DNA from 2 places in the Streptomyces sp. NPDC046379 genome. Region 1 is predicted to be linked to the other one. Evidence: predicted binding sites of a transcription regulator. Region 1 holds the regulator's gene; the other holds the start of a gene.
The links. Region 1 encodes HrcA, which represses chaperone genes, less so after heat shock. Its sites were predicted from a motif close to TTNGCACTCNGNNNNNCNGAGTGCNAA; they were not measured.
Positions count from the first base shown of each region.

Region 2: a site for HrcA is predicted at 4,402-4,428, ahead of groL (chaperonin GroEL). Genes of this name have one in related genera too.

Region 1 covers NZ_JBVJFP010000001.1:455,234-462,457, forward strand. The annotation lists gene ACZ6KF_RS02075 (S41 family peptidase) at 1-131, opposite strand, end outside; gene ACZ6KF_RS02080 (hypothetical protein) at 177-725, opposite strand; gene ACZ6KF_RS02085 (16S rRNA (uracil(1498)-N(3))-methyltransferase) at 807-1,547, opposite strand; gene ACZ6KF_RS02090 (nitronate monooxygenase) at 1,544-2,608, opposite strand; gene dnaJ (molecular chaperone DnaJ) at 2,854-3,990, opposite strand; gene hrcA (heat-inducible transcriptional repressor HrcA) at 3,991-5,007, opposite strand; gene ACZ6KF_RS02105 (MBL fold metallo-hydrolase) at 5,170-5,901, shown strand; gene ACZ6KF_RS02110 (DUF3097 domain-containing protein) at 5,933-6,745, shown strand; gene ACZ6KF_RS02115 (Uma2 family endonuclease) at 6,885-7,175, opposite strand; gene hemW (radical SAM family heme chaperone HemW) at 7,214-7,224, opposite strand, start outside.
Region 2 covers NZ_JBVJFP010000012.1:129,712-136,935, reverse strand. The annotation lists gene murQ (N-acetylmuramic acid 6-phosphate etherase) at 1-356, shown strand, start outside; gene ACZ6KF_RS21900 (hypothetical protein) at 692-1,261, shown strand; gene ACZ6KF_RS21895 (NADH:flavin oxidoreductase) at 1,272-2,399, opposite strand; gene groL (chaperonin GroEL) at 2,617-4,239, opposite strand; gene ACZ6KF_RS21885 (cold-shock protein) at 4,700-4,903, opposite strand; gene ACZ6KF_RS21880 (ubiquitin-like small modifier protein 1) at 5,312-5,587, opposite strand; gene thrC (threonine synthase) at 5,655-6,944, opposite strand; SAM riboswitch class I at 6,963-7,118, opposite strand.

The DNA of each region.
Region 1 (7,224 bases):
ACCCGCCAGGCCCGGCCGCCGTCCAGGGGCGCGAGCCAGACGTCGTCCTCGGCCGTGAAGGCCACCAACTCGCCGTGCAGGTGCGGGAACCGGAGATACGCCGACGTGGCGGGAGATGTGGACTGGGTCACCCGGTCAGCCTATGCAGGGGCGGTGCCCGCGGACAGGGCTTTGGATCACTTGCCCTCCGGCCAGCACTCCGGGTCGGTGTGGCACCAGACGGTCCGGGTGACGGTCACGGTGGCCGTGGCTCCCGGCCCGCCGGGCTGTCCGCCCGGCTGCCGGATCGGCGGGGCGGCGGTGGCGCCGCAGTCGCCGAGGCCGCTGACGCGGAACAGCTGCTTGCCGCCCACCTTCGCGGTCAGGTCCCCCCGCACGCAGGCCCCGTCGACCGCGCGGGTCACCCGGCCGGTGACGGTGATCTCCCGGCCGTCGTCCGTCCGGCCCTCACAGTCGATCTCGGCGACGGTGCGCTCGCTCGCCGACGGCGCGGCGCCGCCGCGGTCGCCGAAGTTCGCGGTGCAGGTGAGCCATTGGACGTCGGCGCCCCGCCGCTCCAGCTCGCGGGTCGCCAACTCGTCGGTGGTGTAGGACACGGCCACCGAGCTCATGGTGGTCCCCGGCTCGCAGCCGACGGCCCCGGCCGCCGCGCCCGTCACGACGACGGCGACCGCCAGGGCCCGCCGCGCGCGCGGGCGGCGCCGAATCCGTCTCCATACCCCCATGACAGGCAGCCTGCCACCGTCCCGGCCGGGACGGTAGGGCGCAAACGGCCAAGAAGCGCGCCCCCGTTGGCCGGCCGTCCGTCAGGACCAGCGGCCGGTGCGGGTGAGCAGGAGGGCCGCGGCGGCCGTGCCGGCGGTGGAGGTGCGCAGGACGGTGGGGCCGAGGCGGTACGGGTGGGCGCCGGCGTCGGCGAACAGGGCCAACTCGTCCGGGGAGACGCCGCCTTCGGGCCCGACGACCAGCACGATGCTGCCGCCTGCCGGGAGTTCGGCGGTGGCCAGCGGGGTGTCGCCGCTCTCGTGCAGGACGGCGGCGAAGTCGGCGCCGTCCAGCAGCGCGGCGACCTGCTTGCTCGTCGCCGCCTCCGCGACCTCGGGGAAGCGCACCCTGCGGGACTGCTTGCCGGCCTCGCGGGCGGTGGCGCGCCACTTGCCGAGCGCCTTGGCGCCGCGCTCGCCCTTCCACTGGGTGATGCAGCGGGCCGCCTGCCACGGCACGATCGCGTCGACGCCGACCTCGGTCATGGTCTCCACGGCGAGTTCCCCGCGGTCGCCCTTGGGCAGGGCCTGCACGACGGTGATGCGGGGCGAGCACGGCGGCTCCTCGCGCACCTCGCCCAGGTCCACGACGAGCCGGTCCCGGCCCTCGGCCGCGGCGACCTCTCCCTCGGCCCAGCGTCCGGCGCCGTCCGTGAGGACGACGGCCTCGCCGGCCCGCAGCCGCTTCACGGAGACGGCGTGCCGTCCCTCGGGCCCGTCCACGACCTGCCGCCCGCCGCCTTCCGCGGTGAAGCCGTCGACCACGAACACCGGCGCGGTCATCGCACGCCCCGCGCGGACCGGGCGGCGTCCAGCTCGGCCGCCAGCACCTCCACCAGTTGCCCGGCGGGCAGTTCGCGCGCCATCCGGTGGCCCTGGCCCGCCCACAGGGCCATGCCCTGGGCGTCCCCCGCCTGCGCGGCGGCCTTGCGGACCGGCGAGGTGAGGTGGTGGATCTCGGGGTAGGCGGCGGGGGCGTAGCGGCCGTGCTCGCGGATGAAGCGGTTGACCAGGCCGCGGGCGGGGCGGCCGGAGAAGGCGCGGGTCAGTTCCGTGCGCACGAACAGGGGGTTGGTCAGCGCCTCCTTGTGCACGGCGTGGGCGCCGGACTCGGAGGTGGCGAGGAACGCGGTGCCCAGCTGTGCGGCGCTCGCGCCCGCGGCGAGGACGGCGGCGATCTGGCTGCCGCGCATGATCCCGCCGGCGGCGACGAGGGGCAGGCCGACGGCCTCGCGGACCTGCGCGATCAGCGACAGCAGCCCGAGGCCGGAGCCGTCGGTCTCGGGGACGTCCCGGTGGGTGCCCTGATGTCCGCCGGCCTCCACGCCCTGCACGATCACGGCGTCGGCCCCGGCCCGCTCGACCGCGCGCGCCTCGTCGGCGGAGGTCGCGGTGACCAGGGTGAGGGTGCCGGCCCGGCGCAGGGCGTCGAGGACGTCGCGGGACGGGCAGCCGAAGTGGAAGGAGACGACCGGGACCGGGTCGTCCAGCAGCACGGCGAGCTTGGCGTCGAACCCGTCGTCGCGGCCGCTGTCCGGATCGCCCAGCTCGGTCTCGTACCAGGCGGCCTCGCCGGCCAGCTGCTGGGCGTAGACGTCCACCGCCGCGGGCTCGGCGTACTCCGGCTGGGGCAGGAAGAGGTTGACGCCGAAGGGGCGGGAGGTGAGGCTCCGCAGCTGCTTGATCTCCTGGTACACGCCGTCGGCCGTCTTGTACCCGGCGGCGAGGAACCCGAGCCCGCCCGCCTCGCACACGGCGGCGGCGAGCCGCGGCACGGAGACGCCGCCCGCCATGGGGGCCTGCACGATCGGATGCGGGAAGAGATCGGTCAGCGCGGAGGACATGACGGCATGGTGTCACGTCCTCCCGACGGCACCGAATCGGGCCTGGCCTTGGCACGGGCCACCGTCACGCGGCCCGCGGCCGGTGGGCGGCCGGTGGGTTCACCGCCCGTCGAACGCATCCTTCAGCCGAGGGAAAAGCCCTTGTCGCCCCGGCCGACCGTGCCCACCCGGGGGACGGCCCCCGGACCCCCGGCAGCCCCGCCCCCCAGCCGGCCGACGCTGCCCGACGACCGCCGCCGACCCCGTCACCGCCCGTTGAACGCATCCTTCAGCCGAGAGAAAAGCCCTTGTTGCCCCGGCTGAAACTGGCCCTGAGGGCGTTCCTCACCCCGCAGTTTGGCCAGTTCGCGCAGGAGGCGCTCCTGGTCCGGGTCGAGTTTGTTGGGGGTCTGCACCTCGACGTGGACGATCAGGTCGCCCCGGCCGCCGCCGCGCAGATGGGTGACGCCGCGGCCGTGCAGCGGGATCGACTGGCCGGACTGGGTGCCGGGCCGGATGTCGACCTCCTCCATGCCGTCCAGCGTCTCCAGCGGCACCTTGGTGCCGAGGGCCGCCGCCGTCATGGGGATCGTGACCGTGCAGTGCAGGTCGTCGCCGCGCCGCTGGAAGGTCGGGTGCGGCAGCTCGTGGATCTCGACGTACAGGTCGCCGGCCGGGCCGCCGCCGGGGCCGACCTCGCCCTCGCCCGCGAGCTGGATCCGGGTGCCGTTGTCGACGCCGGCCGGAATCTTCACGGTCAGCGTGCGGCGGGAGCGGACGCGTCCGTCGCCGGCGCACTCCGGGCACGGGTTCGGCACGACGGTGCCGAAGCCCTGGCACTGCGGGCACGGCCGGGAGGTCATGACCTGGCCCAGGAACGAGCGCGTGACCTGGGAGACCTCGCCCCGGCCCCGGCACATGTCGCACGTCTGCGCCGCGGTCCCGGGCGCCGCGCCCTCGCCGCTGCAGGTGGCGCACACGACGGCCGTGTCGACCTGGAGGTCCTTGGTGGTGCCGAAGGCGGCCTCGTCCAGCTCCACCTCGATCCGGATCATCGCGTCCTGGCCCCGGCGGGTGCGCGAGCGCGGCCCGCGCTGCGACGCCGTGCCGAAGAACGCGTCCATGATGTCCGAGAAGTTCCCGAAGCCGCCCGCGCCGAAGCCGCCCGCTCCGGCGCCGCCGCCCTGCGAGAGGGGGTCGCCGCCGAGGTCGTAGACCTGCTTCTTCTGCGGGTCCGAGAGCACCTCGTAGGCGGCGTTGATCTCCTTGAACCGCTCCTGCGTCTTCGGATCGGGGTTGACGTCAGGGTGCAGCTCGCGCGCGAGCCTGCGGAAGGCCTTCTTGATCTCTTCCTGCGACGCGTCGCGGCGCACGCCGAGAACGGCGTAATAGTCCGTGGCCACTTACGACTCCGCCAGGATCTGTCCGACGTACCGTGCCACCGCTCGTACCGCTCCCATCGTTCCCGGGTAATCCATGCGGGTCGGTCCGACCACGCCGAGTTTGGCGACTGCCTCGCCGCCCGAACCGTAGCCCACCGACACCACCGACGTGGAGGTGAGTCCCTCGTGGGCGTTCTCGTGCCCGATGCGCACGGTCATGCCCGAATCCTTCGCCTCGCCAAGCAACTTGAGGAGGACGACCTGCTCCTCCAGCGCCTCCAGCACGGGCCGGATGGTGAGGGGGAAGTCATGTCCGAAGCGGGTGAGATTGGCGGTGCCGCCGATCATCAGCCGCTCCTCGGTCCGCTCCACCAGCGTCTCCAGCAGGGTGGAGAGCACCGTCTGGACCGTGCCGCGGTCCTCCTTCTCGAAGGCCTCCGGCAGATCCTGCACCAGCTGCGGCACGTCCGTGAACCGGCGCCCCGCGACGCGGCTGTTCAGCCGTGCCCGCAGGTCCGCCAGGGACGCCTCGCCGAACGGCGCCGGGCAGTCGATCACCCGCTGCTCGACCCGGCCGGTGTCCGTGATCAGCACCAGCATCACGCGCGCGGGCGCCAGCGACAGCAGCTCGACATGGCGCACCGTCGACCGCGTGAGCGACGGGTACTGCACCACCGCGACCTGCCGGGTGAGCTGCGCCAGCAGCCGCACCGTGCGCGCCACCACGTCGTCGAGGTCGACGGCGCCGTCGAGGAAGTTCTGGATCGCGCGCCGCTCGGGCGCGGTCAGCGGCTTGACCTCGGCCAGCTTGTCGACGAAGAGGCGGTAGCCCTTGTCCGTGGGGATGCGCCCGGCGCTGGTGTGCGGCTGCGCGATGTACCCCTCGTCCTCCAGGGCCGCCATGTCGTTGCGGACGGTGGCCGGGGAGACGCCGAGGCTGTGCCGTTCGGTGAGGGCCTTGGAGCCGACCGGCTCCTCGGTTCCGACGTAGTCCTGGACGATGGCGCGCAGGACCTGCAGCCTTCGTTCACTGAGCATTCGCGCACACCTCCAGCGGTTCGCCCCTTGACGCTCCCCCTGGCACTCTGCGCACGCGAGTGCCAGCCTTACCCGGCCCAGTGTACGGCTGCCGGGTACGCCCCGGGCAAGGCCGGTCCCGCCGGGGTCGTGCCGCCGGGGACGTGAGGCTAGCGTCGCCGTATGACGGTGACTTGGGAAGAGGCGGGGTGGGAGCGGGTGGCGGCCGGGGTCGGCCGGCGGCGTCTGCCCGGGTGGGACTGCACGGCCGGGCTGGTGCTCGGGAAGGGCGCCGCGCTGCTGATCGACGCGGGGTCGGGGCTCGCGGAGGGGGCGATGCTGGGCGCGCGGGCGCGGGAGGTCGCCGGCCACCGTGTGACCCATCTCGCGCTGACCCACCCGCACTTCGACCATGTCTTCGGGGCGGCGGCGGTCGCGGGCGCGCAGGTGTACGGCGCGGTGGGCGTGGACGCGGCGCTCACCTCGCCCCGCGGGCGGGAGGAGCTGCGGGCGGACGCCGTGCGCAACGGCCTGGACGCGGAGACGGCCCGGGAGGCGGCGGACGGTCTGACCGCGCCGGCCCATCTGGTCAGCGGCGAGTGGACGCTGGACCTGGGCCCCGGCCGCCAGGTGCTGCTGGCGAACGTCGGCCCCGGGCACACCGCCCACGATCTGGCGGTGCTGGTGCCGGGCGACCCGGAGATCGTCTTCTGCGGCGACCTGGTCGAGGAGTCCGACGAGCCGCAGGCCGGCCCGGACGCGGTGCCGTCGCGCTGGCCGGCCGCGCTGGACCGGCTGCTGGACCTCGGGGGCGAGGACGCGGTGTACGTGCCCGGTCACGGGGCGCCGGTGGACGCGGCGTTCGTCCGGCGCCAGCGGGACGCCCTGGCGGCGCGTTTCGGCGTGTCGCCGTGACGGCCGCGGGGGTTCTCCTATCGTCGTTCGAATGCGCCAGTACTCTCCGGACCTGACCCCGCCGTGGAAGAAGCCGAAGCCCGTGCCCGAGGTGCCGGCGGAGCCCGGCCTGGTGGTGGAGGAGGCGGGCACCGGTTTCTGCGGGGCGGTGATCCGCTGCGAGGCGGGCACGGTGACGCTGGAGGACCGCTTCGGCAAGCACCGGGTGTTCCCGCTGGAGCCCCGCGGCTTCCTCCTGGAGGGCCGCACGGTGACCCTCGTACGGCCCACGGCCCAGGCGCCGGTGCGTCCCGCCCGCACCGCCTCCGGTTCGGTCGCCGTCCCCGGCGCCCGCGCGCGGGTGGCCCGGGCCGGGCGGATCTATGTCGAGGGCCGGCACGACGCCGAGCTGGTGGAGAAGGTGTGGGGCGACGACCTGCGCATCGAGGGCGTGGTCGTGGAGTACCTGGAGGGCGTGGACGACCTGCCCGCGATCGTGGCCGAATTCGGCCCCGGCCCGGACGCCCGGCTCGGCGTCCTGGTGGACCATCTGGTGCCGGGCTCGAAGGAGTGGCGGATCGCACAGTCGGTGACGAGCGAGCACGCCCTGGTGGTGGGCCACCCGTACATCGACATCTGGGAGGCGGTGAAGCCGTCGTCCGTCGGCATCGAGGCGTGGCCGCGCGTGCCGCACGGCCAGGACTGGAAGACGGGGGTGTGCCGGGCGCTGGGCTGGCCGGAGAACACGGGCGCGGTGTGGCAGGCGATCCTGGCCCGGGTGGGGTCCTACAAGGACCTGGAGCCGGAGCTGCTGGGGCGGGTGGAGGAGCTGATCGACTTCGTCACGGACAGCGGTGAGCTCTGACACCGTGGAAGGTGCCGAAGTCGCCCGTGTCCAACTCGGTCCCCAGGGCTTCCAACGGCACCCGGTCACCGAACTTGACGATCTCCCGACTCCGGTAGTCGGCGTCCTCGCCCTGGCCTTCGGGCTTCGTCAGCAGGACTCACTGGGCCATGACCGGGTCGATGACGAGGTGGGCGGGAATCCCTCCCGCCGCGTAGACCGACCGTTCGACCACGTAGTCCTGGTGGACGCTTGATTCGGAGACGACTTCCACGGCCATCGTGACCAGCTGACACGGCAGCAGCCGTCCCCCCTGCGGCAGGAGATCACGCGCCAGTACCACAAGGTCGGGAACCGGCTCACTGGCCTCGTCGGCGATGTCGACGTCCTGCGTCCGCAGGCGGGCCCAGCGCTGTGGCGGAACCTGGTCCTGGACATCGGCAACGATCATGTTGTGCCCGTCCCGCACCGCTTCACCCGCCGGAGTGATCAGTCGACGA
Region 2 (7,224 bases), on a different contig from region 1:
TCGTCGGGCCCGAGCTGATCACCGGGTCCACCCGGCTGAAGGCGGGCACGGCGCAGAAGCTGGTGCTCAACATGATCTCGACGATCACGATGATCCGGCTGGGCAAGACGTACGGGAACCTGATGGTCGACGTGCGCGCCTCCAACGACAAGCTGCGCGCCCGCTCCCGCCGGATCGTCGCCCTGGCCACCGGCGCGGGCGACGACGAGATCGAGGCGGCCCTCGCGGCGACGGGCGGCGAGGTCAAGGACGCCATCCTGACGATCCTCGGCCAGGTGGACGCCCCGACGGCGGCACGGCTGCTGGCGGAGTCGGGGGGCCGACTGCGCGAGGCGCTGGTGGCGGCAGCCCACTGACACACCGGCCGAACACCACACGGCCACCGGGCGAACTCCGGCGACCGACTGCGCGAGCCGCTGGAGACGGCAGCCCACTGACACACCGGCCGAACACCACACGGCCACCGGGCGAACTCCGGCGACCGACTGCGCGAGGCGCTGGAGACGGCAGCCCGCTGACACACCGGCCGAACACCACACGGCCACCGACCGACTGCCCTGGAGGGTTCGGGCGGCGGCCCCCTGCCACACGGCCGAACGCCCCGACGGCCGCGCGACGCGGCTGCCGACGCAATCCCACCGCCACCGCGCGCGGCACGGCCCCCGCGCCCCCCGCTGAGACACTGGACGGCATGAACCACGCCCACGTCACCGCTCTCGGCCGTGCCCTCCGGCTGCTCGGGGAACACGGCGAGGCCCTCGGCGCCGACACGCCGGACGCCAAGCTGCACGAGATCAAGGCGGACCTCAAGCGCGCGCTGGAGCTGCTGGAGGAGAGCGCCGGCGCGCAGGCCCCGGCCACCCGCTGCCCCGAGCATCCGTACGGGCCCGTGGACGAGAGCGCGCCCGACCTGTGCCTGCTGTGCGAGACGCGGCGGCGGGCGGCCCGCCGGGCCGAGTTCAACGGCCCCGCCGCGCCCGCCGGCCCCGCCGCCACCGCGCCGTCGCGGTACGGGGTGCGCGGCGACCGTCCGCAGCCCCAGCAGCGCTGGCTGCCGGAGCTGTGGAACGGGCAGGAGTGGCAGCTGTGCGGGACCCCGCGCCGGGACCGGCGCGAGGCCGAGCTGTATCTGGCCGCCCAGCGGCGCGGCTCGCGGCCCGCCATGGCGTACCGGCTGGTGCACGAGTTCACCGACTACGAGGTGCTCCGCGTGTGGGGCACCCCGGTGCGGGTGGACATCGAGCCGATGGGCAACCTGTAGGCCGCCGCGGTCAGCTCAGGGTGCGCAGGGACGCGGCGTCGTACGGGGCCAGCTCATCGAAGCGGCCGGCGAGCACCTTCTCGGCCCACTGCGGGTCCTGGAGCAGGGCGCGGCCGACGGCGACCAGGTCGAACTCGTCGCGCTCAAAGCGGTCGAGGAGGTTGTCGAGGCTGCCCAGCGCGGCGCCCTCGCCCTGGAACGCCTTGATGAAGTCGCCGTCGAGGCCCACCGAGCCGACGGTGATGGCGGGCTTGCCGGTGAGCTTCTTGGTCCAGCCGGCGAGGTTGAGGTCGGAGCCGTCGAACTCGGGGAGCCAGTAGCGGCGGGTGGAGGCGTGGAAGGCGTCGACGCCGGCGGCGGCGAGCGGGGTGAGGACGGCCTCCAGCTGCTCGGGGGTGTCGGCGAGCCTGGCGTCGTAGGCCCCCGACTTCCACTGCGAGTAGCGGAAGATCACCGGGAAGCCGGGCGAAACGGAGGCGCGGACGGCGGCCACGATCTCGGCGGCGAACCGGGTGCGGGCGACGGGGTCGCCGCCGTAGGCGTCGGTGCGGCGGTTGGTGAACTCCCACAGGAACTGGTCGATGAGGTAGCCGTGGGCGCCGTGCAGTTCGACGCCGTCGAAGCCGATCCGCTCGGCCGCCGCGGCGGCCTCGGCGAAGGCGGCGATCACGTCGTCCAGGTCCTGGCGCGTCATCTCCCGGCCGTCGCCCGCGGTGCCGTCCAGGCGCAGCCCGGAGGGGCCGACGGGGGACGCCTCGGGGAACGGCGGGCGGCCCGGCTTGCGGACCATGCCGATGTGCCACAGCTGCGGCACGATCGTCCCGCCGGCCGCGTGCACGGCGTCGGCGACCTTCGTCCAGCCCGCCAGCTGCTCGGCCCCGTGGAACCGCGGCACCCGGCTGCTCTCCCCGGCCGAGTCGTGGCCGACGTACGTGCCCTCGGTGACGATGAGCCCGACGCCGGCGGCGGCACGGCGGGCGTAGTACGACACCACGTCCTCGCCGGGGACGCCGCCCGGGGAGAACTGACGGGTCATCGGCGCCATGACGATGCGGTTCGGCACCGTGAGGCCGTTGATCGACACGGGGCGGGAGAGGATCTCGGCCGCGCGGGAGGCGGCGGGCGGGGAGACGGTCACTCGGGGGCTCCTAGGGATCGGATACCGATCAGTATGTGCATGTGCAACAAGCGGTGTCCAGATCGCATTCCCGGGAGCCGCGGATCCCGTTCCCGGGAGCCGGAGAACGCGGACGGACCCGCACCCGGCCGCCGCGGAAACGCCCGTGGGCGGCACCCCCCGTCGTACGGGGAGTGCCGCCCACGGCACGGAAGGACGGTACCGATCCTCGGAAGGATCAGAAGTCCATGTCACCGCCCGGCATGCCGCCGCCGGCCGGCGCGGCGGCCTTCTCCGGCTTGTCGGCGATGACGGCCTCGGTGGTGAGGAACAGCGCGGCGATGGAGGCGGCGTTCTGCAGCGCGGAACGGGTCACCTTCGCCGGGTCGATGATGCCTTCGGCGACCAGGTCGACGTACTCACCGGTCGCGGCGTTCAGGCCGTGGCCCGGGGTGAGGTTGCGGACCTTCTCCACCACGACGCCGCCCTCGAGGCCGGCGTTGACGGCGATCTGCTTCAGCGGGGCCTCGAGCGCCAGCTTGACGGCGGCGGCACCGGTGGCCTCGTCGCCCTCGAGCTCCAGCTTCTCGAACACCTGGGAGGCCTGGAGCAGGGCCACGCCACCACCGGCGACGATGCCCTCCTCGACGGCCGCCTTGGCGTTGCGCACGGCGTCCTCGATGCGGTGCTTGCGCTCCTTGAGCTCCACCTCGGTGGCGGCGCCGGCCTTGATGACCGCGACACCGCCGGCGAGCTTCGCCAGGCGCTCCTGCAGCTTCTCGCGGTCGTAGTCCGAGTCGCTGTTCTCGATCTCGGCGCGGATCTGGTTCACGCGGCCCTGGACCTGCTCCGCGGAGCCGGCGCCGTCCACGATGGTGGTCTCGTCCTTGGTGATGACGACCTTGCGGGCGCGGCCCAGGAGGTCCAGGGTCGCGTTCTCCAGCTTGAGGCCGACCTCCTCGGAGATGACCTCGCCGCCCGTGAGGATGGCGATGTCGCCGAGCATGGCCTTGCGGCGGTCGCCGAAGCCCGGGGCCTTGACGGCGACGGACTTGAAGGTGCCGCGGATCTTGTTGACGACCAGGGTCGACAGGGCCTCGCCCTCGACGTCCTCGGCGATGATCAGCAGCGGCTTGCCCGACTGCATGACCTTCTCCAGGAGCGGAAGCAGGTCCTTGACGTTGGAGATCTTGGAGTTGGCGATGAGGATGTAGGGGTCCTCGAGCGAGGCCTCCATCCGCTCCATGTCGGTGGCGAAGTACGCCGAGATGTAGCCCTTGTCGAAGCGCATGCCCTCGGTGAGCTCGAGCTCCAGACCGAAGGTCTGCGACTCCTCGACCGTGATGACGCCTTCCTTGCCGACCTTGTCCATCGCCTCGGCGATCAGCTCGCCGATCTGGGTGTCGGCGGCGGAGATGGAGGCCGTGGAGGCGATCTGCTCCTTGGTCTCGACCTCCTTGGCCTGGTCGAGCAGGGCGGCGGAGACGGCCTCGACGGCCTTCTCGATGCCGCGCTTCAGGGCCATCGGGTTGGCGCCGGCCGCGACGTTGCGCAGACCCTCGCGCACCAGGGCCTGGGCCAGCACGGTCGCCGTGGTCGTACCGTCGCCGGCGACGTCGTCCGTCTTCTTGGCGACTTCCTTGACCAGCTCGGCGCCGATCTTCTCGTACGGGTCCTCGAGCTCGATCTCCTTGGCGATGGAGACACCATCGTTGGTGATCGTGGGGGCGCCCCACTTCTTCTCGAGGACGACGTTGCGGCCCTTGGGGCCGAGCGTCACCTTCACGGCGTCCGCGAGCTGGTTCATGCCGCGCTCGAGGCCGCGCCGCGCCTCCTCGTCGAACGCGATGATCTTGGCCATGTGAAGTGGTCCCTCCAGGACTGGGGGTGATTCCTTCGGACCGCGCCCGCGCCCGCGACGGACGGCTCGCCGGCCCGTGGTTCCTTGCCCCACCTGGCCCGCGGGCCTCACCGACCCGGTCCTTCTTTGTCACTCTCACCTTCAGAGTGCTAACGCCAATGATTAGCACTCGGGTGTGGTGAGTGCAAGCGCCTCCCGGCATCCGGCCACCCGGAGGCGTGGGTCCGGACAGCCGGAAGCGCGGGTCCCGACCGCCGGAAGCGGCGGATCCGCGGACGGCCGAAGGCGACGGACCCGAAGGCCGAAGGCGACGGACCCGGAGGCCGGAGGCGGACCCGGAGGCCGGAGGCGCGGGCCCGGACAGCCGGGGACGCGGGCCCGGACAGCCGAAGGGCCCGCACCCCTGGGGATGCGGGCCCTTCGGAGAAAGACCTTCGCCTGCGGTGGTCGGTCGCGCGTTTCAGGCAGTGACGCGGACCATGTCGGCCTGCGGGCCCTTCTGACCCTGCGAGATCTCGAACTCGACTCGCTGGCCCTCTTCGAGGGTCCGGTACCCGTCCATCTGGATCGCGCTGTAGTGGACGAAGACGTCCGCACCACCGTCGACCGCGATGAAGCCGTACCCCTTCTCCGCGTTGAACCACTTGACGGTGCCCTGAGCCATGCCTAACTCCCCTATTACTGGCCCTTGCACAGATCCACACTTCGCGGACCCGGGTCAGACCTCACCCCCCAATGGCTGGGGGCGTGCGCCGGAACGCGTCGACCGCGGCCGAATGTATCTGTCCAACTGCCGTCTGCAACAGGTCAGTCGGACGAGAAATCTGGGCGCGAGCGGTCGGGAATTTACGGAAAATCCGCCAGACTTCAGGGCAAGCCGGACCGCGGAAAAGGCCAGGATGGCCGAAAAGGATCGCACACTTTGGCTACTTCTCGACGGAAGCGCAGCGTTCCACATATGCGCCCGGCAAGGTGAAAGGGGGCGCGTTCCCCAACTCTACCGTGCTCAATCACATTGAATGGCCCCCTCCGCTTCTCTTGGGGAGGGGGCCATTCAACGGACGTCCGGTGTTCAGCCGCCGGCGACGGCGGGGATGATCGACACTCCCGCGCCGTCCGGGGTGGCGGTGTCCAGACCCTGTTCAAAACGGACGTCGTCGTCGTTGACGTACACGTTGACGAAGCGGCGCAGCTTGCCCTGGTCGTCCAGGACGCGGGCGGCGATGCCCGTGTGGTTCTTCTCCAGGTCGGCGATGACCTCGCCGAGGGTGGCCCCCTCGGCGGCGACCTCGGCCTTCCCGCCCGTGTAGGTGCGCAGGATGGTGGGGATGCGGACGGTGACGCTCATGGCTCGGTGACCTCCGGTCGGGGTGGCTGGCGTACGCGGATGCGGAAGGGGGCGGCGGACCGGCGGATCAGGCGAGGCCGGCCGCGCGGAACGACTCCAGGCTCGGCCGGATGGTCGCGGTGAGCCCCGTCCCCGCCACGGCGTCCAGCGTCTTGAGACCGTCGCCCGTGTTGAGGACGACCGTGGTCTTCGCCGGGTCCAGCACGCCGTTCTCGATCAGCTTGCGGGTCACGCCCACCGTCACGCCGCCGGCCGTCTCCGCGAAGATGCCCTCGGTGCGGGCCAGCAGCCTGATGGCGTCCACGATCTGCTCGTCCGTGACGTCCTCCACGGCGCCGCCCGTGCGGCGGGCGATGTCGAGGACGTAGGGCCCGTCGGCCGGGTTGCCGATGGCGAGGGACTTGGCGATGGTGTCGGGCTTCTGCGGCCGGACGACGTCGTGCCCGGCCTTGTACGCGGTGGACACCGGCGAGCAGCCCTCGGCCTGGGCGCCGAAGATCTTGTACGGCCGGTCCTCGACCAGACCGAGCTTGATCAGTTCCTGCAGCCCCTTGTCGATCTTGGTGAGCTGGGAGCCGGAGGCGATCGGCACCACGATCTGGTCCGGCAGCCGCCAGCCGAGCTGCTCGCAGATCTCGTACGCGAGGGTCTTGGACCCCTCCGCGTAGTACGGCCGCAGGTTGACGTTGACGAAGCCCCAGCCCTCGCCGGCCGGGTCGCCGATCAGCTCGGAGCAGAAGCGGTTGACGTCGTCGTAGTTGCCCTCGATGCCGACCAGCTCGCCGCCGTAGACGGCGGCCATGACGACCTTGCCCTGCTCCAGGTCGTGCGGGATGAACACGCAGGAGCGCAGGCCGGCCCGGGCGGCGGCGGCGCCGACCGCGCCGGCCAGGTTGCCGGTGGAGGAGCAGGACAGGGTGGTGAAGCCGAAGGCCCGGGCGGCCTCCAGGGCCTGGGCGACGACCCGGTCCTTGAAGGAGTGGGTCGGGTTGCCGGAGTCGTCCTTGACGTACAGACCGCCGGTCACGCCGAGTTCGCGGGCGAGGTTGTCGGCCTGGACGAGCTTGGTCCAGCCGGGGTTCAGGTTGGGCTTGTCCGCCACGTCGGCCGGGACGGGCAGCAGGGGCGCGTAGCGCCAGATGTTCGCGGGTCCCGCCTCGATGCGCCGCCGCAGTTCCTCGGTGTCGTAGGCCGAGAAGTCGTACGCGATCTCCAGCGGGCCGAAACACTCCTCGCAGGCGAAGACCGGTCCGAGGGGTACGCGGTGACCGCACTCGCGGCAGGAGAGCGCCGCGGCGGGACCCAGGTCCACGGAGGCGGCGGAATCGGTGGTGCTTGCAACGGTCTGCACAGCCATGTGAGGCGAGGCCCTTTCTCCTCATCTTCCTCACGACGCATCTCGCCGTGAGACGGATTTGGCACCTTCCCTAGCCGGGAGCCTCGCGGAAACGATCAACACTGATCTACGAGACCGGCTGGAGGGTTGCCGGGGCTTCATCGGGCCGTATCCCTCTGCCCCTCTGGATGAGCTGTATGTGGTTGTCGGCATGGCGACCCCCGACATGCGATGGTCACCAGCGTTGTTCAAGACTGTAACCGAAGGCCAGGACAGTTGAGATAGTCGTCCGAAGCGCGAG